Regions from separate parts of the Cronobacter muytjensii ATCC 51329 genome, predicted to be linked through region 3. Evidence: predicted binding sites of a transcription regulator. Region 3 holds the regulator's gene; each other region holds the start of a gene.
What was found. The regulator PurR, encoded in region 3, represses purine synthesis genes. The targets are predictions, from matches to a motif close to CANGCAAACGTTTGCNTG.
Positions count from the first base shown of each region.

Region 1: the regulator PurR is predicted to act here: its motif matches at 4,601-4,618, upstream of purE (5-(carboxyamino)imidazole ribonucleotide mutase).
Region 2: the regulator PurR is predicted to act here: its motif matches at 4,767-4,784, upstream of gcvT (glycine cleavage system aminomethyltransferase GcvT).
Region 4: the regulator PurR is predicted to act here: its motif matches at 5,252-5,269, upstream of cvpA (colicin V production protein).

Region 1 covers NZ_CP012268.1:2,833,182-2,840,654, reverse strand. Annotated here, with positions in the region: gene AFK63_RS13160 (pyridoxal-phosphate dependent enzyme) at 264-1,634, shown strand; gene AFK63_RS13155 (trans-sulfuration enzyme family protein) at 1,646-2,791, shown strand; gene purK (5-(carboxyamino)imidazole ribonucleotide synthase) at 2,944-4,011, opposite strand; gene purE (5-(carboxyamino)imidazole ribonucleotide mutase) at 4,008-4,517, opposite strand; gene lpxH (UDP-2,3-diacylglucosamine diphosphatase) at 4,651-5,373, opposite strand; gene ppiB (peptidylprolyl isomerase B) at 5,377-5,871, opposite strand; gene cysS (cysteine--tRNA ligase) at 6,048-7,433, shown strand.
Region 2 covers NZ_CP012268.1:463,066-470,538, forward strand. Annotated here, with positions in the region: gene AFK63_RS02275 (YecA/YgfB family protein) at 146-724, shown strand; gene pepP (Xaa-Pro aminopeptidase) at 748-2,064, shown strand; gene ubiH (2-octaprenyl-6-methoxyphenyl hydroxylase) at 2,061-3,239, shown strand; gene ubiI (FAD-dependent 2-octaprenylphenol hydroxylase) at 3,250-4,452, shown strand; gene gcvT (glycine cleavage system aminomethyltransferase GcvT) at 4,875-5,972, shown strand; gene gcvH (glycine cleavage system protein GcvH) at 5,996-6,385, shown strand; gene gcvP (aminomethyl-transferring glycine dehydrogenase) at 6,519-7,473, shown strand, end outside.
Region 3 covers NZ_CP012268.1:2,056,576-2,064,048, reverse strand. Annotated here, with positions in the region: gene punC (purine nucleoside transporter PunC) at 1-534, opposite strand, end outside; gene punR (DNA-binding transcriptional activator PunR) at 646-1,560, shown strand; gene purR (HTH-type transcriptional repressor PurR) at 1,579-2,604, opposite strand; gene cydH (cytochrome bd-I oxidase subunit CydH) at 2,897-2,986, shown strand; gene AFK63_RS09565 (MFS transporter) at 3,252-4,418, shown strand; gene AFK63_RS09560 (C40 family peptidase) at 4,482-5,309, opposite strand; gene AFK63_RS09555 (Grx4 family monothiol glutaredoxin) at 5,654-6,001, shown strand; gene rnt (ribonuclease T) at 6,068-6,739, opposite strand; gene gloA (lactoylglutathione lyase) at 6,835-7,242, opposite strand; gene nemA (alkene reductase) at 7,334-7,473, opposite strand, start outside.
Region 4 covers NZ_CP012268.1:952,824-960,296, reverse strand. Annotated here, with positions in the region: gene AFK63_RS04490 (histidine ABC transporter permease HisQ) at 1-318, opposite strand, end outside; gene hisJ (histidine ABC transporter substrate-binding protein HisJ) at 392-1,174, opposite strand; gene argT (lysine/arginine/ornithine ABC transporter substrate-binding protein ArgT) at 1,410-2,192, opposite strand; gene AFK63_RS04475 (UbiX family flavin prenyltransferase) at 2,470-3,039, opposite strand; gene purF (amidophosphoribosyltransferase) at 3,152-4,669, opposite strand; gene cvpA (colicin V production protein) at 4,709-5,194, opposite strand; gene dedD (cell division protein DedD) at 5,427-6,149, opposite strand; gene folC (bifunctional tetrahydrofolate synthase/dihydrofolate synthase) at 6,139-7,407, opposite strand.

The DNA of each region.
Region 1 (7,473 bases), 780 kb from region 3:
TTTTCCTCTTCGATAAATTCCGGCAATCCAAATACGCAAACTGGCAAAGCGGGTCGCTTACGGGCGTAAAAATGCTGAAAATAACGCCAAAAAACCGTCGTTCAGCCATCGATATTTCTGGACGACTTTACCGATCGCCTTCTTTACTGCTGAAACCGCAGAGAATATTCCATCTGGTTCTAACGTACCGCGAATGATTCTTTAACCGCCGAAAAACGCCGCCCTATCATTTGTCCGTTCTCTGTTTAACGGATAAATACACTATGTCGATAGTCGATTCTGTGACGTCTCTTATCGGGCAGACGCCGCTGCTGCGCCTCGCTAAGCTTGATACCGGCCCGTGCGAATTGCTGCTGAAGCTGGAAAACCAGAACCCCGGCGGCTCTATCAAAGACCGCGTGGCGCTCTCGATGATTAACGAGGCTGAGCGCCAGGGGCGGCTTGCGCCCGGCGGCACGATAATCGAAGCCACTGCGGGTAATACCGGCCTTGGGCTTGCGCTTATCGCCGCGCAAAAGGGCTACCGGTTGATTCTGGTGGTGCCCGATAAAATGAGTCGCGAGAAGATTTATCACCTGCGCGCGCTCGGCGTGGACGTGCGGCTGACCCGTTCGGACGTTAACAAGGGCCATCCGGCGTATTACCAGGATTACGCGCAGCGTCTCGCCGATGAGACGCCTGGCGCGCTCTATATCGACCAGTTTAATAACCCGGCGAACCCGCTGGCGCATGAAACCACGACCGCGCCGGAACTCTTTGACCAGGCGGGCGGGCGCATTGACGCCATTGTGGTGGGCGTCGGCTCCGGCGGCACGCTCGGCGGATTGCAGGCCTGGTTTGGCAAACACTCCCCGCAGACCGAATTTGTGCTGGCCGATCCGGCAGGATCGATCCTGGCCGATCAGGTCGAGACCGGGCGCTATCACGAGGCGGGATCGTGGCTGGTGGAAGGCATCGGCGAAGATTTTATTCCGCCGCTGGCGCATCTCGAGGGCGTTAAACAGGCGTTACGCGTCACTGACGCCGAGGCGTTCAGCACCGCGCGCGACCTGCTGAAAATCGAAGGCGTGCTGGCAGGCTCCTCCACCGGCACGCTGCTTGCCGCTGCGCTGCGCTACTGCCGCGCGCAGACGACGCCGAAGCGCGTCGTGACCTTCGCCTGTGACAGCGGCAATAAATATCTCTCGAAAATGTTCAATGACGACTGGCTGCGCCAGCAGGGGCTCCAGGCGCGGCCCGCCACCGGCGACCTGCGTGATTTTATCGCGTTTCGCCATGACGAGGGCGCCGCCGTCACCGCCGCGCCGGATGACACGCTGGCAACCGTGCTGGCCCGGATGCGGCTCTATGATATTTCGCAGCTGCCGGTGCTGGAGGCGGGCCGCGTGGCGGGCATCGTCGATGAATGGGATCTGCTGACGTTTATTCAGGGCGACAGCCAGCGTTTTCTCACGCCCGTTTCCGCCGCCATGAACCGCGAGGTGGTCACGCTCGATAAACACGCCAGCGAACGCGAGCTGTTTGACGTTTTCTCGCGCGGGCTGGTGGCGGTCATCACTGACAACACGCGCTTTCTGGGTCTTATCACCCGCACCGATGTGCTGAACCGCTGGCGCAACCGGCTTGAATCGTAAGGAGCTTTATTATGGATAAATTTGCCACTCTTAGCGTGCATAGCGGCACGCACCACGACCAGCACGGCGCGGTGATGCCGCCGATTTACGCCACGTCTACTTTCGCGCAGCCCGCGCCCGGCGAACATACGGGCTATGAGTATTCGCGCAGCGGCAATCCGACCCGCCACGCGCTGGAGCGCGCCATCGCCGAGCTGGAGGCGGGCCGTCAGGGGTTTGCGTTCGCCTCCGGGCTGGCGGCGATTTCCACGGTGCTGGAACTGCTCGACAAAGAGAGCCACATCGTGGCGGTAGATGATGTTTACGGCGGCACTTACCGGCTGCTGGAAAACGTGCGCAAGCGTACCGCCGGGCTTTCGGTCACCTGGGCGAAGCCGGACGATCTTGCCGCGCTGGAGGCGGCGATCCGCCCGGAAACGCGCATGATCTGGGTCGAAACGCCGACCAATCCGTTGCTCAAGCTTGCGGATCTTGAAGCCATCGCCGGGCTGGCGCGCCGCCACGGAATTATCAGTGTGGCCGATAATACTTTTGCTTCACCGGCGATCCACCGCCCGCTGACGCTCGGGTTTGATATCGTGGTGCATTCGGCCACCAAATACCTCAACGGCCACTCGGATGTCGTGGCGGGGCTGGCAGTGGTGGGGGATAACGCGGCGCTGGCGCAGCAGCTGGCGTATCTGCAAAACGCCGTCGGCGGCGTGCTCGATCCGTTCAGCAGCTTCCTGACGCTGCGCGGTATCCGCACGCTGGCGCTGCGTATGGAGCGCCACAGCGCGAATGCGCTGAAGATAGCGCAGCGGCTGGAGCGGCATCCGCAGGTGGAAAAGGTCTTTTTTCCGTGGCTCGACAGCCATCCGCAGCATGCGCTGGCGCGCCGTCAGATGGCGCTGGCGGGCGGGATGATTTCCATCGTGGTGCGCGGTGACGACGCGCGCGCGGCGCAGGTAATAAAAAAGCTGCGGCTCTTTACGCTTGCGGAGAGCCTGGGGGGCGTCGAGAGCCTGGTGAGCCAGCCTTTCAGCATGACGCACGCGTCGATTCCGCTTGAGCAGCGGCTCGCGAACGGCATCACGCCGCAGTTGATCCGGTTGTCGGTGGGGATCGAGGAGGCGGAGGACCTGATTGCCGATCTGGGGCAGGCGCTGGAAGAGTAACGATGTGCGGGACGGCGGGTGGCGCTTTGTTTACCCGCCCTGCGAACCGGACATAACGTGATGCGGCTGTGCTGGGGGAGTAAGCGCACTGACCTTATCAATCACCGCACCCAGGCGTCTGTAAAAAAGGCACCCCTCGGGGTGCCTTTCGCTTAGCGTAACAGCGCCTGCGCCCAGGCGATGCCGCTGGCATACTCTGGCGGAAGCAGCGGCGCGAGCGCCTCCAGCGTGGCGTCAAGCAGCGCCGGGTCGTTGTCGCTGAGGTTAAGGTGACCCACTTTACGGCCCGGACGCACCTCTTTGTCGTACCAGTGCAGATGCACCAGCGGCAGCTTGAGCCAGTCGTAATTGAGATCGCTGCCAATCAGGTTGACCATCACCGACGGGCTGCTGACCACCGGCTGCGGCAGCGGAAGGCCGGTCACGGCGCGCAGGTGCAGCTCAAACTGGCTTATCGATGCGCCATTTTGCGTCCAGTGGCCGCTATTGTGCACGCGCGGCGCCAGCTCGTTAATCAGCAGGCCCTGCGGTGTCACGAAACACTCCATCGCCATTACACCGACATAGTTCAGCTCGTCCATAATGGCGCGCAGCATCGACTCGGCCTGATCCTGCTGCGTGGCGCTCGCGTGCGGGAAAGCCACGCTGGTGCGCAGAATGCCGTCCTGATGCAGGTTATGGGTCAGCGGATAAAAGACCGCGCTGCCGTCGTGCGCGCGCGCGCCCACCAGCGACACCTCGCCGGAAAAGTGAATGCCCTGTTCGACGATACATTCGCCGTAGCACTCGGCAGGCAGCGTGTCGGTCTCGCCTTCACGCAAACGCCACTGGCCGCGGCCGTCGTAGCCGCCAGTGCGGCGCTTCACGATAGCCAGTTCGCCAAGACGGCTGAACACCTGCGGCCACTCGCTGCGGTCGGCCAGCAGCTGCCAGGGCGCGGTAGGAAGCGCGAGCTTATCAAGCAGTTGCTTCTGGGTAAGGCGGTCGGCGATAAGCGGGAAAACGTCGCGGTTCACAAAGGCGTTATGACGCGCCAGCTCGCGGGTGAGGGCGGTTTCCGGCCAGCGTTCGATCTCCGCTGTGATAACGCTTTGCGCGAACGGCACCGCCTGCGGATCGGCGTCGAGCCCTACCGGCCAGACGCGAATGCCGAGCGGCTCGCCTGCCTGACGCAGCATTCTGCCGAGCTGGCCGTTACCCAGCACGCATACCTGCTTCATGCGTCACCCCGCGGATCCGGGTTCTCCAGCACCTCGTCGGTTTGCTTCTGGCGCCAGACCTGAAGACGCGCCAGCAGGGCGCTGTCGTGCTGCGCCAGGATCTGGGCGGCCAGCAGAGCGGCGTTGGCTGCGCCCGCTTTACCGATAGCCAGCGTACCCACCGGAATACCGCGCGGCATCTGTACGATAGAGTAGAGGCTGTCCAGCCCGCTTAACGCGGCGCTCTGCACCGGCACGCCCAGCACCGGCACCAGCGTTTTCGCGGCGATCATGCCCGGCAGATGCGCCGCGCCGCCCGCGCCCGCGATAATCACCTGAAAACCGTTCTCCTGCGCGCTTTCGGCGAAGCTGAACAGTTTATCGGGCGTGCGGTGCGCGGAGACCACTTCAACGTGGTGAGGAACATCCAGAGCATCAAGGATTTCTGCGGCAAACTGCATGGTGGCCCAGTCGCTTCTGGAACCCATGACGATGGCGATACGCGCCGGGGTGTGGCTGGAGGACATACGTCTCAAAACTCCTGTGGTCAGGCGGCAAAATCAACGGGGTCGCCGTTACGAGGGCTTCGAGAATATCATGGATAACGGGCAAGGAAAACGGTTGCGTAGGCGTGCGGACGGCAAAAAAGGGGAGAGCGAATCAGAACGGAAAGGCGATCAGTTCAACGTCGTCTGGCGTGACTTTGATCATTGAGCCTTCGCTGTGCCAGGCGCCTAACACGACGCGATGAGCGGGCTGGCCGTTGGCTTCAAGGGCATGGACGGCGGGGCGGTGGGTGTGACCGTGGATCAGCCACTGCACGCGCTGGCGCGTCATCGCCTCAGCCACAGCCTGGGGGTTGACGTCCATAATGGCGAGATCTTTCTGGCTGTTGGAAGCTTTGCTGCCGGCACGCATTTTTGCGGCGATGCGGCGGCGCAGGCGCAGAGGGAGCGTGAGGAAAAGCCGTTGCAGCCACGGCTTATGCACTTTGGCGCGAAACGCCTGATAGCCGGCGTCATCCGTGCAGAGCGTGTCGCCATGCATAATCAGTACGCGTCTGCCGTAAAGCTCAAGGACTTTTTCTTCCGGCAGAAGCTGCATACCGCTTTCACGCGCGAAGCGTTTGCCCAGCAGGAAATCGCGGTTGCCGTGAATGAAGTAACAGGGCACGCCGCTTGCCACGAGCGCCTTTATGGCGGCGGCGATATCGCGGTGCAGCGGCTCGGGGTCATCATCGCCAATCCAGGCTTCAAACAGGTCGCCCAGGATGTAAAGCGCGTCCGCCTCACGTGCCGTACCGGCTAAAAAACGCAGAAAACCGGCGGTAATCGCCGGTTCTTCTGAGCACAGATGAAGATCTGCAATAAAGAGCGTCGCCACGAATTACTCGCTGACGGTTACGCGCTCGATAATCACGTCTTCTTTCGGCACGTCCTGATGCATGCCGCTGCGGCCGGTGGAAACGCCTTTGATTTTATCAACCACGTCCATGCCTTCGACCACTTCCGCGAATACGCAGTAGCCCCAACCCTGCAGGCTTTCGCCGCTGAAGTTCAGGAAGTCGTTATCAACCACGTTGATGAAGAACTGGGCGGTCGCGGAGTGCGGCGCCTGCGTGCGCGCCATAGCCAGCGTGCCGCGGGTGTTCTTCAGGCCGTTGTTGGCTTCGTTCTTGATAGGATCTTTCGTGCTTTTCTGTTTCATGCCCGGCTCGAAGCCGCCGCCCTGAATCATAAAGCCGTTAATTACACGATGGAAAATGGTGTTGTCGTAGAAACCTTCGCGGCAATATTCCAGAAAGTTTTTTACCGTTTCCGGCGCTTTGTCATCAAAAGTTTTGATTACGATATCGCCGTGATTGGTGTGAAAAGTAACCATGTCTGCATCCTGTTGTGTTTCAGTGGTGCTTCGGCTTCCAGAAGAAGCCACAGTAGGAGGCTGTTATAGCATAACTCACCGCTTGCTTCACCTTGCAAAGTGGGGTGCTTGCGCTTTCAATTATGGGTAATATAGGGGTTTTATCTGCTTACCACACACTGACACGGAAACTTCTGATGTTAAAAATCTTCAATACCATGAGTCGCCAGAAAGAGGAATTCAAGCCTATCCATGCCGGGGAAGTCGGCATGTACGTGTGTGGTATTACCGTTTACGACCTCTGTCACATCGGCCACGGGCGCACGTTTATCGCCTTTGACGTGGTCGCGCGTTACCTGCGTTTTCTCGGCTATAAGCTGAAATATGTGCGTAACATTACCGATATTGACGACAAAATCATTAAACGCGCAAACGAGAACGGTGAAGACTTCGTGGCGCTGGTAGACCGCATGGTCGCCGAAATGCACAACGATTTTGATGCGCTGAACATTCTGCGCCCGGATAGCGAGCCGCGCGCGACGCAGCACATTCCGGAGATTATTGAGATTGTGGAGCAGTTGATCGCCCGCGGTCATGCGTATGTCGCCGGCAACGGCGATGTCATGTTCGCCGTGGAGAGCGACGCCGATTACGGCAAGCTGTCGCGTCAGGATCTCGAGCAGCTTCAGGCGGGCGCGCGCGTCGAAGTGGCCGACAGCAAACGCAATCCGATGGATTTCGTGCTGTGGAAGATGTCCAAGCCGGGCGAGCCGAGCTGGCCGTCGCCGTGGGGCGATGGCCGTCCGGGCTGGCATATCGAATGCTCTGCGATGAACTGCAAACAGCTGGGCAGCCATTTCGATATTCACGGCGGCGGTTCTGATCTGATGTTCCCGCACCATGAAAACGAAATCGCCCAGTCGACCTGCGCGCATGACGGCGAATACGTTAACTACTGGATGCACTCGGGCATGGTGATGGTCGATCGCGAGAAGATGTCTAAATCGCTTGGCAACTTCTTTACCGTGCGCGATGTGTTGCAGCATTACGACGCGGAAACCGTGCGCTATTTCCTGATGTCGGGCCACTATCGCAGCCAGCTGAACTACAGCGAAGAGAACTTAAAGCAGGCGCGGGCCTCCCTTGAGCGTCTCTACACCGCGCTGCGCGGCACCGACAGCAGCGCGACAGCCGCGGGCGGCGAGGCGTTCGAAGCGCGCTTTATCGAGGCGATGAACGACGATTTCAATACGCCGGAAGCCTATTCAGTGCTGTTTGATATAGCGCGTGAAGTGAACCGCCTGAAAGCGGAAGACAGCCACGCGGCGAACCAGCTGGCGGCGCATCTGCGTAAGCTCGCGGCGGTGCTCGGGCTGCTGGAGCAGGCGCCAGAGCAGTTCCTGCAATCCGGCGCGCAGGCCAACGATGACGAAGTGGCGGAAATCGAAGCGCTGATCGTGAAACGTCTGGAGGCGCGTAAAGCGAAAGACTGGGCGGCGGCGGACGCGGCGCGCGATCGCTTAAACGAGATGGGCATCGTGCTGGAAGATGGCCCGCAGGGTACCACCTGGCGGCGTAAATAAGAAAAAGCGGCGAAAGCCGCTTTTTTTATGCGCGATGTTC
Region 2 (7,473 bases), 1.6 Mb from region 3:
TGACTCGCCAACCATTCGCGCCGGGGCTGCGAAGGGGCGACACTATAGCTACCCTGATATGAAGACACAAGCCCTTTTCTGGTATCACCAGGGCACGAAGTGGTAGCATAACACGAACTCATCCTCCCAACGACGACGAATGCGCATGTCTATACAGAACGAAATGCCTGGTTACGACGAAGTCGGCCAGTTGCTCAATCAGCAAGGCGTGGGCCTGACCCCCGCAGAAATGCACGGACTTATCAGTGGAATCCTGTGCGGCGGCAATCATGACAGCAGCTGGCAACCGCTGCTGCACGACCTCACCAATGAGGGGCTGGCGTTCGGCCAACAGCTCGCTCAGGCGCTGCGTCAGTTGCACGCCGCCACCAGCGATACGCTGGAGGATGATGGTTTCCTGTTCCAGCTCTGGCTGCCGGATGGCGATGACGTCTCGGTCTTCGATCGCGCCGACGCGCTGGCAGGCTGGGTGAACCACTTCCTGCTGGGGCTTGGCGTCACGCAGCCGAAGCTCGACAAAATCACCGGCGAAACCGGCGAGGCCATTGACGATCTGCGCAATATTGCCCAGCTCGGCTATGACGAAGGCGAAGATCAGGAAGAGCTGGAGATGTCGCTTGAGGAGATCGTCGAGTATGTGCGCGTCGCGGCGCTGCTCTGCCATGACACCTTTACGCGCCAGACGCTGACCGCGCCGGAAGTGAAAAAGCCTACGCTTCACTAAAATTCGTTTACTCAGGAGGTGCAATGACACAGCAAGAGTTTCTGCGACGCCGTCAGGCGTTGCTGGCGAAAATGGCGCCGGCCAGCGCGGCACTGATCTTCGCCGCGCCGCAAGCTTCACGCAGCGCCGACAGCGAATATCCCTATCGCCAGAGCAGCGATTTCTGGTACTTCACCGGCTTTAACGAACCGGAAGCCGTGCTGGTGCTCATCAAAAGCGATGAGACCCACAGCCACAGCGTTATCTTCAACCGTCTGCGCGATAAAAATGCGGAGATCTGGTTTGGCCGCCGTCTCGGGCAGGATGCAGCGCCGGCGAAGCTCGGCGTTGACCGTGCGCTGGCTTTTAATGAAATCGACGAACAGCTTTATCAGCTGCTCAACGGGCTGGATGTGGTCTACCACGCGCAGGGGGAATACACCTACGCCGACACCATCGTTTTCGCCGCGCTCGATAAGCTGCGCCGCGGTTCGCGCCAGAATCTCTCGGCACCCGCCACGCTCACCGACTGGCGCCCCTGGGTACACGAAATGCGCCTGTTCAAATCGCCGGAAGAGCTGGCTGTGATGCGCCGCGCCGGTGAAATCAGCGCGCTGGCGCATACCCGCGCTATGCAAAAATGCCGTCCGGGCATGTATGAATATCAGCTTGAAGGCGAAATTCTGCATGAATTCAACCGCCATGGCGCGCGTTTTCCCTCCTATAACACCATTGTGGGCGGCGGTGAGAACGGCTGTATCCTCCATTACACCGAAAACGAAAGCCAGCTGCGCGACGGCGATCTGGTCCTGATCGACGCAGGTTGTGAATATCAGGGCTACGCGGGCGATATCACCCGCACTTTTCCGGTGAACGGCAAATTCACCCCGGCTCAGCGCGCTGTTTACGACATCGTGCTGGAGTCGCTGGAAACCGCGCTGCGCCTTTTCCGCCCCGGTACGTCGATTCAGGACGTCACCGGCGATGTGGTGCGCGTCATGGTGAAAGGCCTTATCGGGCTTGGCATTCTGCAAGGCGATGTGGAGCAACTGGTCGCCGAAAATGCCCATCGTCCCTATTTTATGCACGGGCTCAGCCACTGGCTGGGGCTTGATGTGCACGACGTCGGTTTCTACGGCCCGGATCGCTCGCGCATTCTGGCGCCGGGAATGGTTATCACCGTTGAGCCGGGCCTCTATATCGCCCCCGACGCCGACGTGCCGGAGGAGTATCGCGGCATCGGCATTCGCATCGAAGACGATATCGTCATCACCGAAACGGGTAACGAAAACCTGACCGCGAGCGTGGTGAAATCGGCGGACGACATCGAAGCGCTGATGGCGGCAGCGCAGCGCTCATGAGTGTGATTATCGCAGGCGGCGGCATGGCTGGCGCGACGCTCGCGCTCGCGATTTCCCGCTTCACTCACGGTGCGTTGCCGGTTCACCTCGTGGAAGCCAGCGCGCCAGAGTCCGCCGCGCATCCGGGATTCGATGCGCGCGCCATCGCGCTTGCCGACGGCACCTGCCGGGAGCTTGAACGTGTCGGCGTCTGGCAGGCGCTCGCTCCCTGTGCGACACCTATCACCACCGTTCACGTCAGCGATCGCGGTCACGCCGGTTTTGTGACGCTCAACGCACGCGATTACCAGACGCAGGCGCTTGGCAATGTCGTCGAACTGCATGATGCCGGTCAGCGCCTTTTCGGCCTGCTGCGCAAAGCGCCCGGCGTTCATCTGCACTGCCCGGCGCGTGTGGCGGACATTACGCGCCGTGAAGAGGCGGTGAGCGTACGGCTGGACAGCGGCGAGACGCTGGAAGGCCAGTTGCTGGTCGCCGCCGACGGTTCGCGCTCCTCGATTGGCGCGCAGTGCGGCATTGAATGGCGTCAGCAGCCTTACCACCAGGCGGCGATTATCGCGAATGTCGCGACCGCATTGCCGCACCAGGGACGCGCGTTTGAGCGCTTCACCGAACACGGCCCGCTGGCGCTGCTGCCGATGTCCAGTGGGCGCAGCTCGCTGGTCTGGTGCCATCCGCTTGATAAACAGGCAGAGGTACTGGGCTGGAGCGATGAGCGCTTCTGTCGCGAACTGCAACACGCTTTTGGCTGGCGGCTCGGGCGTATCACGCATGCAGGCGCGCGCAGCGGCTATCCGCTCGCCTTAAGCCTCGCCTCACGGGTAATTTCGCATCGCACGACGCTTGTCGGCAATGCTGCCCAGACGCTGCATCCGATCGCAGGGCAGGGCTTTAACCTCGGCTTACGCGATGTAATAACGCTCGCGGAGACGCTGGCGCAGGCGTTCGCGCGCGGTCAGGATATCGGCGCGTATCCGGTGCTAAACGCGTATCAGCAGCGCCGGGAGCAGGATAAAGCCGCGACGATCGGCGTTACCGACGGGCTGGTGCAGCTTTTCGCCAACCGCTGGTCGCCGCTGGTCGTCGGGCGCAACCTTGGCCTGATGGCGATGGATCTATTTACCCCGGCGCGTGACGCGCTGGCCAGACGCACCCTGGGTTGGGTGCCGCGCTAAGGAGTCGAATGTGCAAAGTGTAGATGTAGCGATTGTCGGCGGCGGAATGGTCGGGCTGGCGGTGGCCTGCGGGCTGGAAGGCAGCGGGCTGCGCGTCGCGGTGCTTGAACAACGCGCGCCGCAACCGCTGGATGCCGGAGCGCCGCCAGCGCTGCGCGTATCGGCGATCAACGCCGCCAGCGAAACGCTGCTCAAACGTCTCGGCGTATGGGAGGCGATTATTCGCCAGCGCGCCGCGGCCTATCACGGCATGGAGGTCTGGGAAAAAGACAGCTTCGGGCGCATCGCGTTTGACGATGAGGCGTTCGGCTTCAGCCATCTTGGGCACATTATCGAAAACCCGGTTATCCACCATGCGTTATGGGAAAAGGCGCAGCAGTGCAAATCGGTGACGCTGATGGCGCCGGCGATGCTGCAACAGGTGGCCTGGGGCGAGAACGAAGCATTTATTACGCTCGAAGACGGCAATATGCTGACGGCGCGGCTGGTTGTGGGCGCGGACGGCGCTAACTCCTGGCTGCGCACAAAGGCGGAAATTCCGCTGACGTCCTGGGATTACCAGCATCATGCCCTGGTCGCCACGATTCGCACCGATGAGCCGCACGGCGGCGTGGCGCGCCAGGTCTTTCATGGCGACGGCATTCTGGCGTTCCTGCCGCTCGGCGATCCGCATCTGTGCTCTATCGTCTGGTCACTCTCGCCGCAGGAGGCGGACCGGATGCAACAGGCCCCTGCGTCCGCGTTTAATCAGGCCCTCTGTGTGGCGTTCGATAACCGCCTCGGATTGTGTACGCTTGAGGGCGAGCGACAGGTCTTCCCGCTGACCGGGCGCTATGCGCGTCAGTTCGCCGCGCATCGACTGGCGCTTGTCGGCGACGCCGCGCACACCATTCATCCGCTGGCCGGGCAGGGGGTGAACCTCGGCTTTATGGACGCGGCTGAACTGATAAGCGAACTGCGTCGCCTGCAACAGCAGGGCAAGGATATCGGCCAGCATCTCTATCTGCGCCGCTACGAGCGCAGCCGCAAGCACGCCGCCGCGATGATGCTGGCAGGCATGCAGGGCTTTCGCGAGCTTTTCTCAGGCAATAACCCGGCGAAAAAGCTGCTGCGCGATCTGGGCTTAACGCTTGCCGATAAACTGCCGGGGATCAAACCGCAGCTGATTCGCCAGGCGATGGGGCTGAATGACCTGCCTGCGTGGTTGCGTTAACTGCGTCACACTTCTCTTTCCGGGCGTCGGAAAGAGAAGCTTCCCCCCGTTTGAAATATTCTAATTTCACTCTCTTTTTCGGATTAGTTTTTTTAATCCTTTAATTTTTCCACTGCCATGATTTTTCCTTCAAAACAGCGATTTCTGCCCGGTTATTTTGAAAAGGCGGCAGAGAGTTAGCGTATCGGCTACGCCTGAAACCATTCAGGCAGTGTTTAATTCTGTCGCCAAAAACACCTGTCCCGGTCATAAGCTAATCTGATGACTCAGCTCACCTTATGGTTTACACCTCCGTTCGGTGATAAGTTCAGACGCAAGTTAACGTTTGCGTCGCCGTCGGGATCGGCGTCGGCGCCGGGTTTCACTCAGGGCTGTTCGCCGTCTGAAACCCACACCAACCCGGCTGACAGGATGAGGAAAAGATGGCTCAACAAACCCCGTTGTATGAACAGCACAACCTCTGCGGCGCGCGCATGGTGGATTTCCACGGCTGGATGATGCCGCTGCATTACGGCTCACAAATTGACGAACACCATGCCGTGCGCAACGACGCGGGGATGTTTGACGTCTCTCACATGACCATTGTCGATCTGCGCGGCGCGCGCACCCGCGATTTCCTGCGCTACTTGCTGGCAAACGATGTGGCGAAGCTGACCCAGCCGGGTAAAGCGCTCTACACCGCCATGCTCAACGCCTCTGCCGGCGTGATTGACGACCTGATCGTCTACTTCATGACGGAAGACTATTTCCGCCTGGTGGTGAACTCCGCTACCCGTGAAAAAGATCTCGCCTGGATCAACGAGCATGCCGAGCCTTACGGCGTCGCCGTTACCGTGCGCGACGATCTCTCCCTTATCGCCGTTCAGGGCCCGAACGCGAAGGCCAAAGCCGCCACGCTGTTTAACGATGCGCAGCGTAAAGCCGTCGAAGGCATGAAGCCGTTTTTCGGCGTGCAGGCGGACGATTTATTTATCGCCACTACCGGTTATACCGGCGAAGCGGGTTATGAAATCGCGATGCCGAATGAAAAAGCGGCGGGGTTCTGGAGCCAGCTGGTAGAAGCGGGCGTGAAACCCTGCGGCCTCGGCGCGCGCGACACGCTGCGCCTTGAGGCGGGCATGAATCTGTATGGCCAGGAGATGGATGAAGGCGTTTCGCCGCTCGCTGCCAATATGGGCTGGACGATCGCCTGGCAGCCGGAAGACCGCGATTTCATCGGTCGCGATGCGCTGGAAGCCCAGCGTGAAAACGGCACTGAACAGCTGGTCGGCCTGGTCATGACCGAAAAAGGCGTGCTGCGCAATGAGCTGCCGGTGCGCTTCACCGACACTCAGGGCAACGCGTGCGAAGGCATTATCACCAGCGGCACGTTCTCGCCGACGCTCGGCTACAGCATTGCGCTGGCTCGCGTTCCGGCGGGTATCGGCGATACTGCCATTGTGCAGATCCGCAACCGCGAAATGCCCGTGAAGGTCACTAAACCCGTTTTCGTGCGCGCCGGTAAACCGGTGGCGCAGTAAGTTTTGTTATCAGGAGAGAAGCAATGAGCAATGTGCCAAACGAACTGAAATACAGCAAAGAACACGAATGGCTGCGTAAAGAAGCGGACGGTACTTACACCGTTGGGATCACCGAACATGCGCAGCAGTTGCTGGGCGACATGGTGTTTGTCGACCTGCCGGATGTCGGCGCGACCGTCAGCGCGGGCGACGACTGCGCCGTAGCGGAGTCGGTGAAAGCCGCCTCTGACATCTACGCGCCGGTCAGCGGCGAGATCGTGGCCGTCAATGACGCGCTGAGCGACTCTCCGGAACTGGTCAACAGCGAGCCGTACGGCCAGGGCTGGATTTTCAAAATCAAAGCCAGCGACGAGGCCGAAGTGGCCGCGCTGCTGGACGCCAGCGCGTATGAAGCGCTGTTAGAAAACGAGTAATACACGGGACCGCGCTCCTGGGTAACGCTCAGGGGCAGGCGCGTGCGCCGCATTGCACGCGCCGCTCCCACAAGGGAGCACAACTGACCATCGCATTTATTTGCCTCACTGCACGTTTCAGGAAATATCGCCCATGACCCAGACCCTGAGCCACCTGGAAAATCGCGACGCTTTTATCGGGCGTCATATCGGACCGGGTGTTGACCAGCAGCAGGAGATGCTGCGCACCGTTGGCGCGGACTCGCTGGATGCGCTGATTTCGCAAATCGTTCCGGCGGATATCCAGCTTGCGACCCCGCCTGATGTTGGCGACGCCGCGACCGAATTCGCTGCGCTGGCGGAGCTTAAAGCTATCGCCGGGCGCAATAAGCGCTTCAAAAACTATATCGGCATGGGCTACACCGCGGTGCACACCCCGCCGGTTATCCTGCGCAACATGCTGGAAAACCCGGGCTGGTACACGGCCTATACGCCTTACCAGCCGGAAGTCTCTCAGGGACGTCTCGAAGCACTGCTTAATTTCCAGCAGGTGACGCTGGATCTGACCGGGCTCGATATCGCCTCCGCCTCGCTGCTTGATGAAGCTACCGCCGCGGCGGAAGCCATGGCGATGGCGAAGCGCGTCAGCAAACTGAAAAACGCCAACCGTTTCTTTGTGGCGGCTGATGTGCATCCACAGACGCTGGATGTGGTGCGCACCCGCGCTGAAACCTTCGGCTTTGAGGTGATTGTGGATGACGCGCAAAAGGCGCTCGATCATCAGGATCTGTTTGGCGTGCTGTTGCAGCAGGTCGGCACCACTGGCGAAGTGCATGACTATCGCGCGCTGATTAGCGAGCTGAAATCCCGCAAAGTGGTGGTCAGCGTAGCGGCGGATTTTATGGCGCTGGTGCTCCTGACCGCGCCGGGCAAGCAGGGCGCGGATATCGTCTTCGGCTCCGCCCAGCGTTTCGGCGTGCCGATGGGCTACGGCGGCCCGCATGCGGCGTTCTTTGCCGCCAGCGATGAATTTAAACGCTCCATGCCTGGGCGCATTATCGGCGTATCGAAAGACGCCGCCGGTCGCACTGCGCTGCGTATGGCGATGC
Region 3 (7,473 bases):
CAGCGCCGGGATCATCAGCAGCAGCGTAATGGCGAACAGTACCACGAAAATCGCCTGCCAGTCGAAATGGTTCAGGATCCAGCTGCCAAGCAGCGGCGCCAGTGCCGGGGAGAGCCCCACCAGCGGCATAATGGTGGCGAAAATACGCCGCGCCTGCTGGGCCGGGTAGCGGTCCGTCACCAACGCCTGCCAGCTTACCGCAGCCGCACAAACGCCGACTGCCTGAATAAAGCGCAGCGCCAGCAGCGCGCCTGCGCTCTCTACCCAGACGGTGCCAAGGCAGCCTGTCGCGAAAATCCCGAGCCCCGCCAGCAAGACCGGGCGACGGCCGAAACGGTCAGAGAGCGGCCCCCAGGCTAGCTGCGCGAGCGCAAAGCCCGCGAGGAACAGACTCAGGGAGGCGCTGATAGCGGACGGCGCTGTATGGAGATCCGCTTCAATTGCCGCGAACGCCGGCAGATACATATCGGTGGCGAGAAACCCGAGCACGCTCAGCCCGGCCAGCCAGCAAAGAAAGCCTTTTGTAGGTCGCATAATTTTTGCTCACTTCGTAATACGCGAAAGAGCCCGGAGTGTACGGAGTGCAAACCGGCTTGTGAAACGTTAATATTTGCCGTTTCCATTCAAAATTTTTGCAGGCAGAAAATGTGGTCTGAGTATTCACTCGAAGTGGTAGACGCGGTGGCGCGCAACGGCAGCTTCAGCGCGGCGGCGGCGGAACTCCATCGCGTGCCTTCTGCCGTCAGCTATACCGTGCGCCAGCTTGAAGAGTGGCTGGCGGTCTCTTTGTTTGAACGTCGCCATCGTGACGTGGTGCTGACGCCCGCTGGCGCCTGGTTTCTGCGGGAAGGGCGTTCTGTTATCAAAAAAATGATGATCACCCGTCAGCAGTGCCAGCAGATTGCTAACGGCTGGCGCGGGCAGCTCTCCATCGCGGTCGATAATATCGTGCGCCCCGAACGCACGCGTCGGCTGGTGCTTGATTTCTACCGCCACTTTTCCGATGTCGAATTGCTGGTGTCGCAGGAGGTGTTTAACGGCGTCTGGGACGCGCTGGCGGACGGACGCGTGGAAGTCGCCATCGGCGCCACCCAGGCGGTGCCGGTGGGCGGCGGGCGCTTCGCGTTTCGTGATATGGGCATGTTGAGCTGGCGCTGCGTGGTGGCGAGCCATCATCCGCTGGCGCAGCACGCGGGCGCGCTCAGCGATGACAGTCTGCGCGATTACCCGTCGCTGGTGCTGGAAGACACCTCGCGCTCGCTGCCCAAACGCATCACCTGGCTGCTTGATAACCAGCATCGCGTGGTGGTGCCGGACTGGCACTGCGCCGCCGACGCGCTGAGCGAGGGACTGTGTATCGGCATGGTGCCGACGCATTTCGCAAAACCCTGGCTGGACCGCGGCCAGTGGCGGGCGTTGACGCTGGAAAACCCGTTCCCGGACGCCGCCTGCTGCCTGACGTGGCGGCAAAGTGACGCCTCGCCCGCGCTGCGCTGGCTGCTGGATTACCTGGGGGACAGTGAAACGCTGAACAAGGAGTGGCTGCGGGAGCCAGACTGAGCGGGCTCCCGGCAGGGATTAACGGCGATAGTCGCGGAACGGACCGTCCGCCACCGAGCGGCGTTCGATAAGGCGCGGGTGCACCTCGATAGTCTGGGACTCTTCGCGTTTATTAATGATGCGATCAAGCAGCATATTAAACGCGGTCTGACCCAGCGTTTCCTTCGGTTGATGGATGGTGGTCAGCGCCGGGCTGAAAAAGCGGGCGTTGCGCACGTTATCGTAGCCGATGATGGAAATATCCTGCGGCACGCGCAGGCCCATCTCGTCGGCGGCGCAAATCGCGCCCATCGCCATGATATCGCCGCCGCAGAACACAGCGGTAGGACGCTGCGGCTGGGAGAGGATCTGCTGCATCGCGCGATAGCCCGATTCCGGCTCGAAATCGCCCTGCACAATCCAGTTTTCCGGCACTTTAATCATCGCTTCTTCCAGCGCCTTCATAAAGCCGGAGAAACGCCCGACGCCGGTATTACGCTCAAGCTGGCCGGGAATCACCCCGATATCGCGATGGCCGCGCTCAATGAGATAGCGCCCCGCGAGGTATCCGCCCTGGAAGGCGTTATCGATAACCGAGTCGGTGAAATCCGCTCTGGCTTCACCCCAGTCCATCACGACCATCGGGATATGACGGTACTCCTCGAGCGTGGCGAGCAGCGGCTCGGGGTATTCCGAGCACATCACCAGCAGGCCATCGACGCGCTTTTGCGCCATCATTGACAGATAAGCGCGCTGCTTTTCCAGATTGTTATGGGCGTTGCCGAGGATCAGCGTATAGCCTTTCGCGAAGCAGCTGTTCTCAACGGCTTCGATGATTTCCGCAAAATAGGGCGCTTCGCTGCTGGTGGAGAGCAGGCCGATGGATTTGGTGTGGTTCACCTTCAGGCTGCGCGCCACGGCGCTCGGCGAATAATGTAATTCTTTAATTGCCGCCCACACCGCGTTGCGCGTCTCTTCCGCCACAAAACGGGTTTTGTTAATTACATGTGAGACTGTTGTAGTAGAAACGTTTGCTCGCTTCGCGACGTCTTTAATTGTTGCCATTAATCATCACTCCAGACCCCTCGCTGAGCCCTGTAAAATCACGGGTTAATCGTTTGCCTGTACACACCCCTGTGTGCCACGAGGGGACGTGCGGCATGCCGGGAAACGCGACATTTATCGTGAGGAGGGGTCGATGGCCGGTACCGAATAAAGTAGCGACGAATTTTGGCTTATCTTTATCGAAAGGGGAAGAGGGAAAACGCATATCTGGTTAAATGTCGCAGGATTTTTCGGCGCGTTTATGCAAAAATGCGCTCTACCTGTTTTTTATGGGGTCTTTAAGGAGAAAACCATGAGTACCGATCTGAAATTTTCGCTGGTCACCACTTTTATTGTACTGGGTTTAATTGTGGCGGGCGCGTTTACCGCCATTCTGCATTAAGGGTGTCGCGGGGGAGCGCGCCTGTTCTCCCGTCTTCTTTTTACAATTCCTGCGTTTAACCCGTTTTCTTTCGTTACCGCCTTTCTTTTTCACCTTATTCCCTTATGATTCGCTGATAACACTATTTGCGAGTTCATTAACACCTTCGCAATAATATTTTGCTGTTTTTGTTACTTATCTTTTCGACCTGAAAATGCCATTCTTCCTGCATCCTGCTGTAACGCCGTGAATTCCCGGCGCTGTTGTACAATTTCTGGAGCAATTAATGAAAGTCAATTTCCCTTTACTGGCACTGGCCATTGGTGCTTTTGGCATTGGCACGACCGAGTTTTCCCCGATGGGGCTGCTGCCGGTGATCGCCCACGGCGTTAACGTCTCGATCCCCGCAGCCGGTATGCTGATTAGCGCCTACGCGGTTGGGGTCATGGTCGGCGCGCCGCTGATGACGCTACTGCTGTCGCATCGCGCCCGGCGCAGCGCCCTGATTTTCCTGATGGCGATTTTCACGGCAGGCAATGTGCTGTCGGCGCTGGCGCCGGATTACATGACGCTGATGGCCTCGCGTATTCTCACCAGCCTCAACCACGGCGCGTTCTTTGGGCTTGGCTCCGTGGTGGCCGCAAGCGTGGTGCCTAAGCATAAGCAGGCGAGCGCCGTCGCGACGATGTTTATGGGGCTTACCATCGCCAATATCGGCGGGGTGCCTGCGGCGACCTGGCTTGGCGAAACCATCGGCTGGCGCATGTCGTTCCTCGCCACGGCAGGGCTGGGTCTGATAGCGATGGCGAGCCTCTGGTTCTCACTGCCGAAAGGCGGCAGCGGCGAGCGCCCGGATGTGAAAAGCGAACTGGCGGTGCTGATGCGCCCGCAGGTGGTGAGCGCGTTGCTGACCACAGTGCTCGGCGCGGGCGCGATGTTCACGCTCTATACCTATATCGCCCCGGTGCTGCATCATATTACTGACGCCACTCCGGCGTTTGTTACCGCGATGCTGGTACTGATTGGCGTTGGTTTTTCCATTGGCAACTATCTCGGCGGCCGTCTGGCGGACCGCTCGGTAAGCGCCACGCTGAAGGGCTTTCTGCTGCTGCTTATCGTCATCATGGCGGCTATTCCGTGGCTTGCGAAAACCGAGATCGGCGCGGCGGTCAGCATGGTGGTGTGGGGCGCGGCGACGTTCGCAGTGGTGCCGCCGCTGCAGATGCGCGTGATGCGCGTCGCCAGCGAAGCGCCTGGCCTGTCGTCATCGGTGAATATCGGCGCGTTTAACCTCGGCAACGCGCTTGGCGCGGCGGCGGGCGGCGCGGTTATCCATGCGGGCTTCGGCTACAGCGTGGTGCCGGTCATGGGCGCGCTGATTGCCGCCCTCGGTCTGCTGCTGGTGGTGCTCTCAGGACGTCGCGAAACGCAAACGGCCTGTCGCGCGGAATAAAGCGTATAACGAAAAAAACGGAGAAGGGCGACCTTCTCCGTTTTTTTGATAGCGAGCGCCGATTTAACGGATCGTGCGCGGTGTCATGACCCGGCGCGCGCCGACATAGTGGCGCTGCCAGTAATCTTCGCTGAGCGAGGTTATCTGAATTTCCTGTCCGCTACGCGGCGACTGGATAAACTTGCCGTTGCCGACATAGACGCCGACGTGATCGGCGGTGCCGCGACCCTGGGTGCGGAAGAAAACCAGATCGCCACTTTCCAGCTCGCCACGATTTACCGGTGCGGCATCGCGCAGGTGATACATTTCATTGGCGGTGCGCGGAATGCGGAATTTCACCAAATCCTTATACGCATACCAGACCAGGCCGCTGCAGTCGAAACCGGTACGCGGCGAAGTGCCGCCCCAGTGATACGGTTTGCCGATCTGGTTCATCAGCTTGTTCATGGCGGTGGTCTGGGCTTTTTTCACGCGCGCTTTATGGGCGTCCGCGATAGTCAGCGGCCCGTTAACGCATTGGGTTTTGCGGTTTTTACGGGTTTTTGAACAGGTTTGCGCGGTCAGACGGTGGCTGGCCTGTTTAACGGAATTACCGGAAGCGCGACGGGAAGCGGTTTTACTGACAGTGGATGAGGTCTTGCTGGTGCGTTTGGCGGAGGTGGTTCGCTTCTCGCTGGCAGTTTTCGCGGTTTTGGTTTTGGTTGCGTTTTTGCTTTTACTGGCGGTCTGACGGGTTTTTGTGCTGGTTTTCTTTTTCACCGTACTGGCGTGCGCTTTTTGCACCTTCGAGGCGCGCGTCTGCTCCGACGCCTGCGCGAAAGGCGCAAAAGCCAGTGATGAAGTCATTAACAAAGCACAGAGCGTGAGAGCAATTTTTGTTTTGCGCGCCACTGAGCATTCCCCTGCATAAAGCCGGCAATCATGCCAACGGATGAAATTTAAGAGCTTGCTGATTCTAATCTAAAAAAATGTCCAAAGTTAAGCAGCAAATTCTCTTCGACATGCAGTTTCGTTAACCGGCGCAATATTTTCGCCGCTTGCCGCTGCGTCGGCGCGCATTTTAGCGCGCCTCCTCAGAGGAGAATATCGGCAGCGGTAAGAAAAGTGTTATTATTTGCGTCTCTTTCACCACGGCACGGCGCCGGGCTTAAGCGCAAGATTATGCATTTTCGAGACGCTCCGGAGCCGCTACAATGTAAAGCTAACGCCGTAATGACGCTTGAGGAAGTAAGACAATGAGCACTACGCTTGAAAAAATTCAACGCCAGATCGCTGAAAACCCTATTCTGCTGTACATGAAAGGCTCTCCGAAGCTGCCAAGCTGCGGCTTTTCCGCGCAAGCGGTTCAGGCGCTGTCCGCCTGTGGCGAGCGTTTTGCGTATGTCGATATTCTGCAAAACCCGGATATCCGCGCTGAGTTGCCGAAATACGCTAACTGGCCGACCTTCCCGCAACTGTGGGTAGATGGCGAACTGGTCGGCGGTTGTGACATCGTGATTGAAATGTATCAGCGCGGCGAACTGCAGCAGCTGATTAAAGAAACCGCGGCGAAGCACAATCCGCAAGCCCCGGCTGCCGAATAACGACATCACACCATGTACAATAAAAAAGCGGCCTTGGTGGCCGCTTTTTTTTACGTTGCGTGAAGCTTATTCGCCGTCGGCAGGCGGCATGTTATCAGCGTCCGCCACGGGCAGCGGCCAGCCGCCGAGGCGTTTCCAGCGGTTCACGATTTCACAAAACAGCAGGGCGGTCTGCTCGGTATCGTAGAGCGCGGAGTGCGCCTGGGTGCTGTCAAACGCCATGCCTGCCGCGATGCAGGCCTTGGCGAGCACGGTCTGACCCAGCGCCAGACCGCTTAACGCTGCGGTGTCGAAGGTGACGAACGGGTGAAACGGGTTGCGTTTGAACGACGCGCGCTCCGCCGCCGCCATCATAAAGCCGTGATCGAACGTGGCGTTATGGGCCACCATAATCGCCCGGTTACAGTTGCTCTCTTTCATGCCCTTGCGCACCATTTTGAAGATGGCGTGTAGCGCGTCATATTCGCTGACGGCGCCGCGCAGCGGGTTATGCGGATCGATACCGTTAAATGCCAGCGCTTCCGGCTGGAGAATCGCGCCTTCGAAGGGCTCAACGTGAAAGTGCAGCGTTTCATCGGGGGTAAGCCAGCCATCGGCATCCATTTTCAGGGTGATGGCGGCAATTTCCAGCAGCGCATCGGTTTTCGCGTTAAAACCGGCGGTTTCCACATCGATGACAACAGGGTAAAAGCCACGAAAACGGTCGGCCAGACCGGTCAGTTGAGCGTTATCGGACATCAGCGTCTCTTAAGTTTGGGGGATCAAAGCAGCGCGCATTATGGCAAATTTCACGACGGGATGCAGCAAGGCGGGCAGAACGCCCGCCGGAGGGATCAGTTGCCGAGGCCGCGGCCCGCGTCTTTCTCTTCGATAAGCTCGATTTTGTAACCGTCCGGATCTTCAACAAAAGCGATAACGGTGCTGCCGCCTTTGACCGGGCCCGCTTCACGGGTGACGTTGCCGCCGTTGTTACGGATACGCTCGCAGGCTTCTGCGGCGTTGTCCACGCTGATGGCGATGTGGCCATAGGCGGTGCCGAGCTCATAGCTCTCCACGCCCCAGTTGTAGGTCAGTTCAATGACGGCCTCTTCGCTCTCCGGGCCGTAACCGACGAAGGCCAGAGAATATTTATATTCCGGGTTTTCACTGGTGCGCAGCAGTTTCATGCCGAGAACGTTGGTGTAGAAATCGATGGAGCGTTGCAGGTCGCCAACGCGCAGCATGGTATGAAGTAAGCGCATAAGATCCTCTTAAATAAACGGACTGTGATGAAGCGTCTGTATAAAACAGTATTTTAGTATAGCGGCGGGAGGCCGCCGCTATCAATTTGGATCACAGGGTGGGGTAGTCGATATAACCTTCCGCGCCGCCGCCGTAGAAGGATTCCGGGCGTTGCGGGTTGAGTTCGGCTTTTTTACGCAGGCGTTCGACCAGATCCGGGTTGGCGATATAGTCGCGACCAAACGCCACCG
Region 4 (7,473 bases), 1.1 Mb from region 3:
AGCGCCATAGATAAAACCGAGCGTGATAATGCCTGCGACCATCGGGTCGATATCAAACTGGCTGAACCCCAGCGCGTCGGTCACGCTGTTGAGCGCGATCTGCAGGCCGTAGAAAATCAGCAGCATCAGCACCAGATCGGGCACGCCTCGAATCAGCGTGGTGTACGCTTCGAAAATCAGCGCCAGCGGACGGTTGCGTGAGAGCTTGGCCCCTGCGCCGACCAGACCAATCGCCACCGAGAGGACAACAGCGCTGAGCGCCAGCTCAAGGGTGACGAGCGCCCCCTGGAGTATTACCTGTGAAAACCCATACAGCATGGTGCCTTATCCTGTACTCAGCGTGCGCACGACCGACCGGCGCCCCGCAGGGCGCCGCGCTGACCCGTGCGGGTTAGCCGCCGTAAACGTTGAAATCAAAATACTTTTTGGCGAGTTTTTCGTAGGTGCCGTCGGCGCGCATCTCTGCAAACGCCTTGTTCAGCGCCAGGCGCAACTCGTTATCATCTTTGCGGATGCCCATGCCGGTGCCGACGCCAAAGAGTTTTTCATCTTTAACCGACGGGCCGCCAAACTGGTAACCCTTGCCCACCGGCTGTTTCAGGAAGCCTTCGCTGGCGGCCACTTCATCCTGAAACGCGGCGTCGATGCGCCCGGCGGTCAGGTCAGAGTAAATATTGTCCTGTCCCTGGTAGGAGACAATCTCGACGCCCTTCGGCGCCCAGTGGACGTTGCCGTACGTTTCCTGCGTCGTACCCTGCAACACGCCTACGCGTTTGCCTTTTAACGCCTCAAGCGTCGGCTGAATAGCCGAGCCTTTAGCGACCACCAGGCGGGAGTCGGCAGCGTAAAGTTTGTCGGTGAACGCTATCTCCTGCTGGCGCTTTTCGGTAATCGACAGCGAGGACATGATCGCATCGATTTTCTTCGCTTTGAGAGACGGGATCAGCGCGTCGAGCGGCTGTTCAACGAAGGAACATTGCGTCTGGATACGTTTGCACAGCTCTTTGGCCAGATCGATATCAAAACCGACCAGTTCGCCCTGCGCGTTTTTCGATTCAAAGGGCGCGTAGGTCGGATCGGTGCCGATACGTAAATGCTGCGGAATTGCTGCGAAAGCGCCAGAAATGCTGGAGAGAGCCAGCCCCAGAGAAAATGCTAACAGCCGTTTTTTCATAACTATCCTCATCAGACGCGCATAATAAAGTGTCAGGCGGAAAAACTGCACTTATCGTGCCATTACTGCCGCCTCGTAATCAAAACTTTATGCGTGCTGAGATAGATTTATTTTCATTATTCGTGCGTAGAAATGCGCCTTTGCCCTTTTATGGTGCATAAGTTGCACCATTTTGCGTCACGTCCGCTGACCGCGCACCACAATGGCCGCCAGCGGACGAACGCCTGACGGGCAATCAGTCGCCGTAAACGTTAAAGTCGAAATACTTCTTCGCCATCTTGTCGTAAGTGCCGTCTTTGCGGATCTCGTTGAAGGCTTTATCAAACGCGGCTTTCAGCTCGGCGTCATCTTTGCGCAGGCCCACGCCCGTGCCGTCGCCAAAATAATTTTTATCTTTAACTGACGGCCCCGCGAACGCGTACTCTTTGCCGGCAGGCTGTTTCAGAAACCCTTCACTTGCGGCCACTTCATCCTGCAAGGCGGCGTCAAGACGGCCCGCCGCCAGATCGGAGTAGATCAGATCCTGGTTCTGGTACGCCACCACATCCACGCCCTTCGCACGCCACTTCTCATTAGCGTAGGCTTCCTGCGTGGAGCCTTGCAGCACGCCCACATGTTTGCCTTTCAGCGAGTCGATGGTCGGCTGAATGGTCGCGCCTTTGGCGGCGATCAGGCGGGAATCCGCCGCGTAGAGTTTCTCGGAAAACGCAATTTCTTTCTGGCGCTTATCGGTGATAGAGAGCGAAGAGATAATCGCGTCGATTTTTTTCGCTTTCAGCGATGGGATCAGCGAGTCGAAATCGCTGCCGACCCAGGTGCATTTCACCTGCATGCGTTTACACATCTCGTTGCCGAGATCGATATCAAACCCGACAAACTCGCCTTTAGCGTCTTTTGAGGAGAACGGCGCGTAGGTGGCGTCAGTGCCAATGCGAACGGTCTGGGGAAGCGCGGCGAATACGCTGGCGCTGGTGGAAAGGCCAAGCAGCAAGGAGAACGCGAGCACCTTCTTCTTCATACATTACCCTCAAGTTTTCTGATTTTATTATCTGTTGCGTTGTGTGTTGCAATCAGGCTTTGCACTTCCCATGCCAGTTTTAGGCGCTGCCGGAACCGGCATGAATTGTTAAAAAATGGTTGCAATCAGGTTGTGTGAATGAAAGATAGCACTCCGCGCAGCAGACGCTGAGCGTGAAATCGTAAAAGGCGGGATTAAATGTCGAGGATATGATCGCGCTTGCAGAATTGCCCCATAATGAGGCGCAGCGCTCCGCTTTGCCTCATCGTGGCGCGCGTTACGCGCCAGGCCAGCGGGTAAAGAGATCGGCGGGCAGCGTGATATCAAGCTGATCGAGCGCGCGATTGACCGTCTGGTTAATCACCTCATCCAGCGTCTGCGGGCGATGATAAAACGCGGGCATCGGCGGCATGATCACAGCACCCAGTTCCGCCGCCTGGGTCATCAGGCGTAAGTGACCGAGATGCAGCGGCGTTTCGCGCACGCACAGCACCAGCCTGCGGCGCTCTTTCAGCACAACATCCGCCGCGCGCGTCAGCAGGCCGTCGGTGTAGCTGTTCACAATGCCAGAAAGCGTTTTGATGGAGCACGGCAGGATAATCATCCCGTCGGTTTTGAACGAGCCGGAAGAGACGCTGGCGGCGATATCGCGCGCGTCGTGGTTCACATCGGCCAGCGCCTGGACATCGCGTACGGTCATGTCCGTCTCCAGCGCCAGCGTCTGACGCGCGGCCTGGCTCATGATGAGGTGGGTTTCCACCTCCGGCACCGTCTGCAGCGTTTGCAACAGCCGAATGCCATAAATCGCGCCGCTGGCGCCGGAAATGCCGACAATGATTTTTTTCATGGAGTTATCTGGACAAGAAGCACTGAGCGAGACTTTGCCGCAAGACGCGGCGAGATGCAAACGGGGATTTCGCCCCTCCCGCTACGGAAGGGGCGACGGCACGCGGGAAGAGTTAGCCTTCGTTGTGCATCTCTAAATTTTCGACTTCGTTCTGACGCATCACCGCTTTGGCGTCGTCGTTACGCAGGGATTCGAGATATTCCAGATACTGGTGGTCGACATCTTTAGTCACGTAAACGCCGTTAAAGACCGAGCACTCGAACTGTTGAATATCCGGGTTTTCCGCGCGCACCGCTTCGATGAGATCGTCGAGATCCTGGAAAATTAAACCGTCGGCGCCGATTATCTGGCGGATCTCATCCACTTCGCGCCCGTGAGCGATAAGCTCGTTGGCGCTCGGCATATCGATGCCGTAGACGTTCGGGAAGCGAATTTCCGGCGCGGCGGAGGCCAGATACACCTTCTTCGCACCTGCTTCGCGAGCCATCTCGATAATCTGCTCGGACGTGGTGCCGCGCACGATAGAGTCATCCACCAGCAGCACGTTTTTATCGCGGAACTCAGCGCGGTTGGCGTTAAGCTTGCGGCGCACCGACTTACGGCGCAGGTGCTGGCCTGGCATGATAAAGGTACGGCCGACGTAGCGGTTCTTCACAAAGCCCTGACGGTAGGGTTTGTTAAGAATACGCGCGATTTCCAGCGCGATATCGCAGGAGGTTTCCGGAATCGGGATCACTACATCGATATCCAGATCTTCCCATTCGCGCGCGATTTTCTCGCCGAGCTTTTTGCCCATCTCAACGCGGGCGCTGTAGACAGAAATCTTGTCGATAAAGGAATCCGGGCGCGCGAAGTAGACATATTCGAACAGACACGGGTTGCTGACCGGGTTATCCGCGCACTGGCGGGTAAACAGCTGGCCTTTCTCGCTGATGTAAACCGCTTCGCCCGGCGCCACGTCGCGCAGGAATTCAAAGCCCAAAGTATCGAGCGCCACGCTCTCGGACGCCACCATGTACTCGGCGCGGCCGTTGCCGGCGTCACGTTTGCCAAGCACCAGCGGGCGGATACCGTTAGGGTCGCGAAACGCCACCATACCGTGACCGATAATCATCGCCACACAGGCGTAGGCACCACGGATCAGGCGATTCATCGCCGCGATGGCCGCGAAAATGTTGTCCGCTTCCAGCGGGTAGTGGCGGAAGTTATCGAGCTCGCTCGCGAAGATGTTGAGCAGGATTTCAGAATCTGAGGTGGTATTGATATGACGGCGCTTCTCTTCAAAGAGCATTTTGCGCAGTTCATGGGCGTTCGTCAGGTTGCCGTTGTGGGCAAGCGTAATGCCGTAGGGCGAGTTAACATAGAACGGCTGGGCTTCAGAGGCGCTGGAGCTGCCCGCTGTCGGGTAGCGCACATGACCAATTCCCATGTTGCCCTGCAAACGCTGCATGTGGCGGGCTTCGAACACATCATTCACCAGGCCGTTCGCTTTACGCAGACGGAAGCAATTATTCGCATCGATGGTGATGATGCCTGCGGCATCCTGCCCGCGGTGCTGAAGCACCGTTAACGCGTCATAAATCGACTGGTTTACCGGCATAACACCGGCGATCCCGACAATACCGCACATGTTGTCTTTTCCTCAATTCAAAGACCGCCCCCGGCACGATTACCGGGGCAGGAAACTTGACGAGCTTTGCAGATAGTCAAAGAACCATCTGATGATGAAACTGAACTGCGGGATAAGCTGCGACTTTTGCCAGTCCTCGCTTTTGGACAGGCCCGTGAAGGTATCAAGAAAGAACAGAATGGCGGCGACAATCAGCACACCTCGCAAGGCGCCGAAACAGATCCCCAACACCCTGTCTGTACCCGACAGGCCGGTTTTCTCCACCAGCGCGCCAATCACATAGTTGACTATCGCACCGACGATAAGCGTCGCGATAAACAGCACCGCGATAGCAATCCCATTACGTACCAGTTCATCTTCAAAGCCGGTGAACCAGACTGCCAGGTAAGTGTAGTAATGACTGGCGACAAAGAAAGCGCAGCCCCAGGTGACAAGCGACAGCGCCTCTCTCACGAACCCGCGGATCAGGCTGACCAGGCACGAGAAACCCACTACTGCAATGATGGCGTAATCTATCCAGACCATGAATGTGTCCCACGATAAAACGCCCTGACATCCGGTTCGGGGCGCATTCTAACAGAAAAAGAAAACGTTTGCGTAGGGATTTCCTTTCCACGCGTTAATAAAAAATGGCGTTGAAAAAATCTTCAACGCCATCCGTCCGTTATGCCTGCAACCAGCCAAATTGCGCCGGTTGCGGGCCGTCTCTGGCGCGATGCGGTTTCTGGCGGCGCCTGTCAGTCAGGCGCCGGACCGCTTAATTCACGCTGTAATTCATTATCACGCCGTTCAACCCTGACAGGCTGTTCAGCTCGCCAAGCGACGATTTAAGCTTATCTTTCGAGGCTTCCGGCCCCACCAGAATACGGGTGATTTTCCCCTGTACCGGCGTGGAGGGCGACGTATACGCCCGGTAGCCCGCCGAGCGCAGCTTCCCGACGATCTCATTGACTTTGTCGGCGTTTTTCAGCGCGCCGAGCTGTACTACATACGCTTTGCCCGCAGGCGGCGTTTGCGGTTTTTCCGGCGGCGTGGGTTTCGCAGGCGCAGGCGCTTCGGCCTCGCTCACCATCGCCAGCTGCTCGTCGGTTTTATCGCGCTGCGGTTTGTTCTGCGGCTTGTCCGTAGCGCGCGTTCTGGCAGGCTCCGTTGTTTTCGGCTTCGCAGGCGTCACCGGCACTTCATCAAGCTCCGCGCCGGTATCGGCAGGCAGCCGCGTGGTGTCTATCGATGACGTCGCCGCGTTACCCGCCCTCACCTCTTCCGCCGCGCCTTCCGGCGGCTGAGACGGCAGCGCCTGCGTCGCGGCAGGCAGCATATCCGGCTCGTCGCGATCGCCAGGCTTCGGCACCAGCGGGATCGCGGCGAACTCATCCTGATAATGTTTTTTCTGGCCGTCCAGCAGCCCTGGCAGCACGATAACCCCCAGCGCCACCAGCACAATCGTGCCGACTAATCGGTTCTGAAACTTACTCGCCACCTCGTCTCCCCGCGTCCATCTCTTCCATTACCTGCGCGACGGTATGAAACGACCCGCACACCAGTACCGTATCGGCAGGCTGCGCGTCGGCCAGCGCCGCATGCCAGGCCTGCGCCACGCTGGTAAAGACCGCGCTTGCCTGCAGATGCTCCGCAAGCTCTTCAGCGCGGGCGCCGCGCGGCCCGTCCAGAGGGGCACAATACCAGCTATCCACGACCCTCTCCAGACAGGCGAGCGTGCCGGCGATATCTTTATCGTGCAACATGCCGATGACGCCCAGCACGCGCCCGGCCGACGGCGACTGCGCCAGCCGCTGCGCCAGATACCCTGCCGCGTGCGGGTTATGCGCAACATCGAGAATCACGCGCGGGGCGTTGCTCACTATCTGGAAACGCCCGGGCAGCGTGGCGCGGGCGATACCGTCGCGGATCGCCTGCTCGCTCACCTCAAGGCCGCTCGCGCGCAGCGCGGCAAGCGCCGTGGCGGCGTTAGGCTGCGGCACCTGGGGCAGCGGAAGGTCATTCAGTTCGCCGTGCTCGTCGCTAAAGCTCCAGCCAGTGCCGGTGACCGTATAGCGCCAGGCGTCGTTAACGCGCAGCAGCCGCGCGCCTTTCTCCTGCGCGACCTGCGCGATGGTCTGCGGCATATCGGTCTCGCCCACCACCGCCGGTTTACCCTGACGGAAGATCCCGGCTTTCTCACGCCCGATGCTTTCGCGATCTGGCCCCAGCCAGTCGGTGTGATCGAGCGCGATGCTGGTAACAACCGCCACATCGCAGTCCACCAGGTTGGTGGCGTCGAGGCGCCCGCCGAGGCCCACTTCAAGAATAACGACATCCAGTTGCGCCTGCTTAAACAGCCACAGCGCGGAAAGCGTGCCGTATTCGAAATAGGTCAGCGACGTCTCGCCGCGCGCGGCCTCGATCTCTGCGAACGCGGCGGTGTGCTGGCTTTCGGCAAGCTCCTCGCCCTGCACGCGCACGCGTTCGGTGTAGCGCACGAGGTGCGGCGAGCTATAGACGCCCACGCGGTAGCCTGCGGCAATCAGCACCGCTTCGAGCGTCCGGCACGTGGTGCCTTTACCGTTGGTGCCTGCGACGGTAAACACAAAGGGCGCGGGCTTCACGACGTCCAGCGCCGCCGCCACGCGCGATACGCGCAGAAGGCCCATGTCGATGGTCTTGCCGTGCAGGTTTTCCAGATAAGAAAGCCACGTGGCCAGAGGCGACGTGGCTTGGGGAAGATGTTGCTTTTCCATGATACCCGTATCCTGGTTACGGTTCATAAACAAGAAGGGCAGCGCCTGGTGGCCCTGCCCTTCATG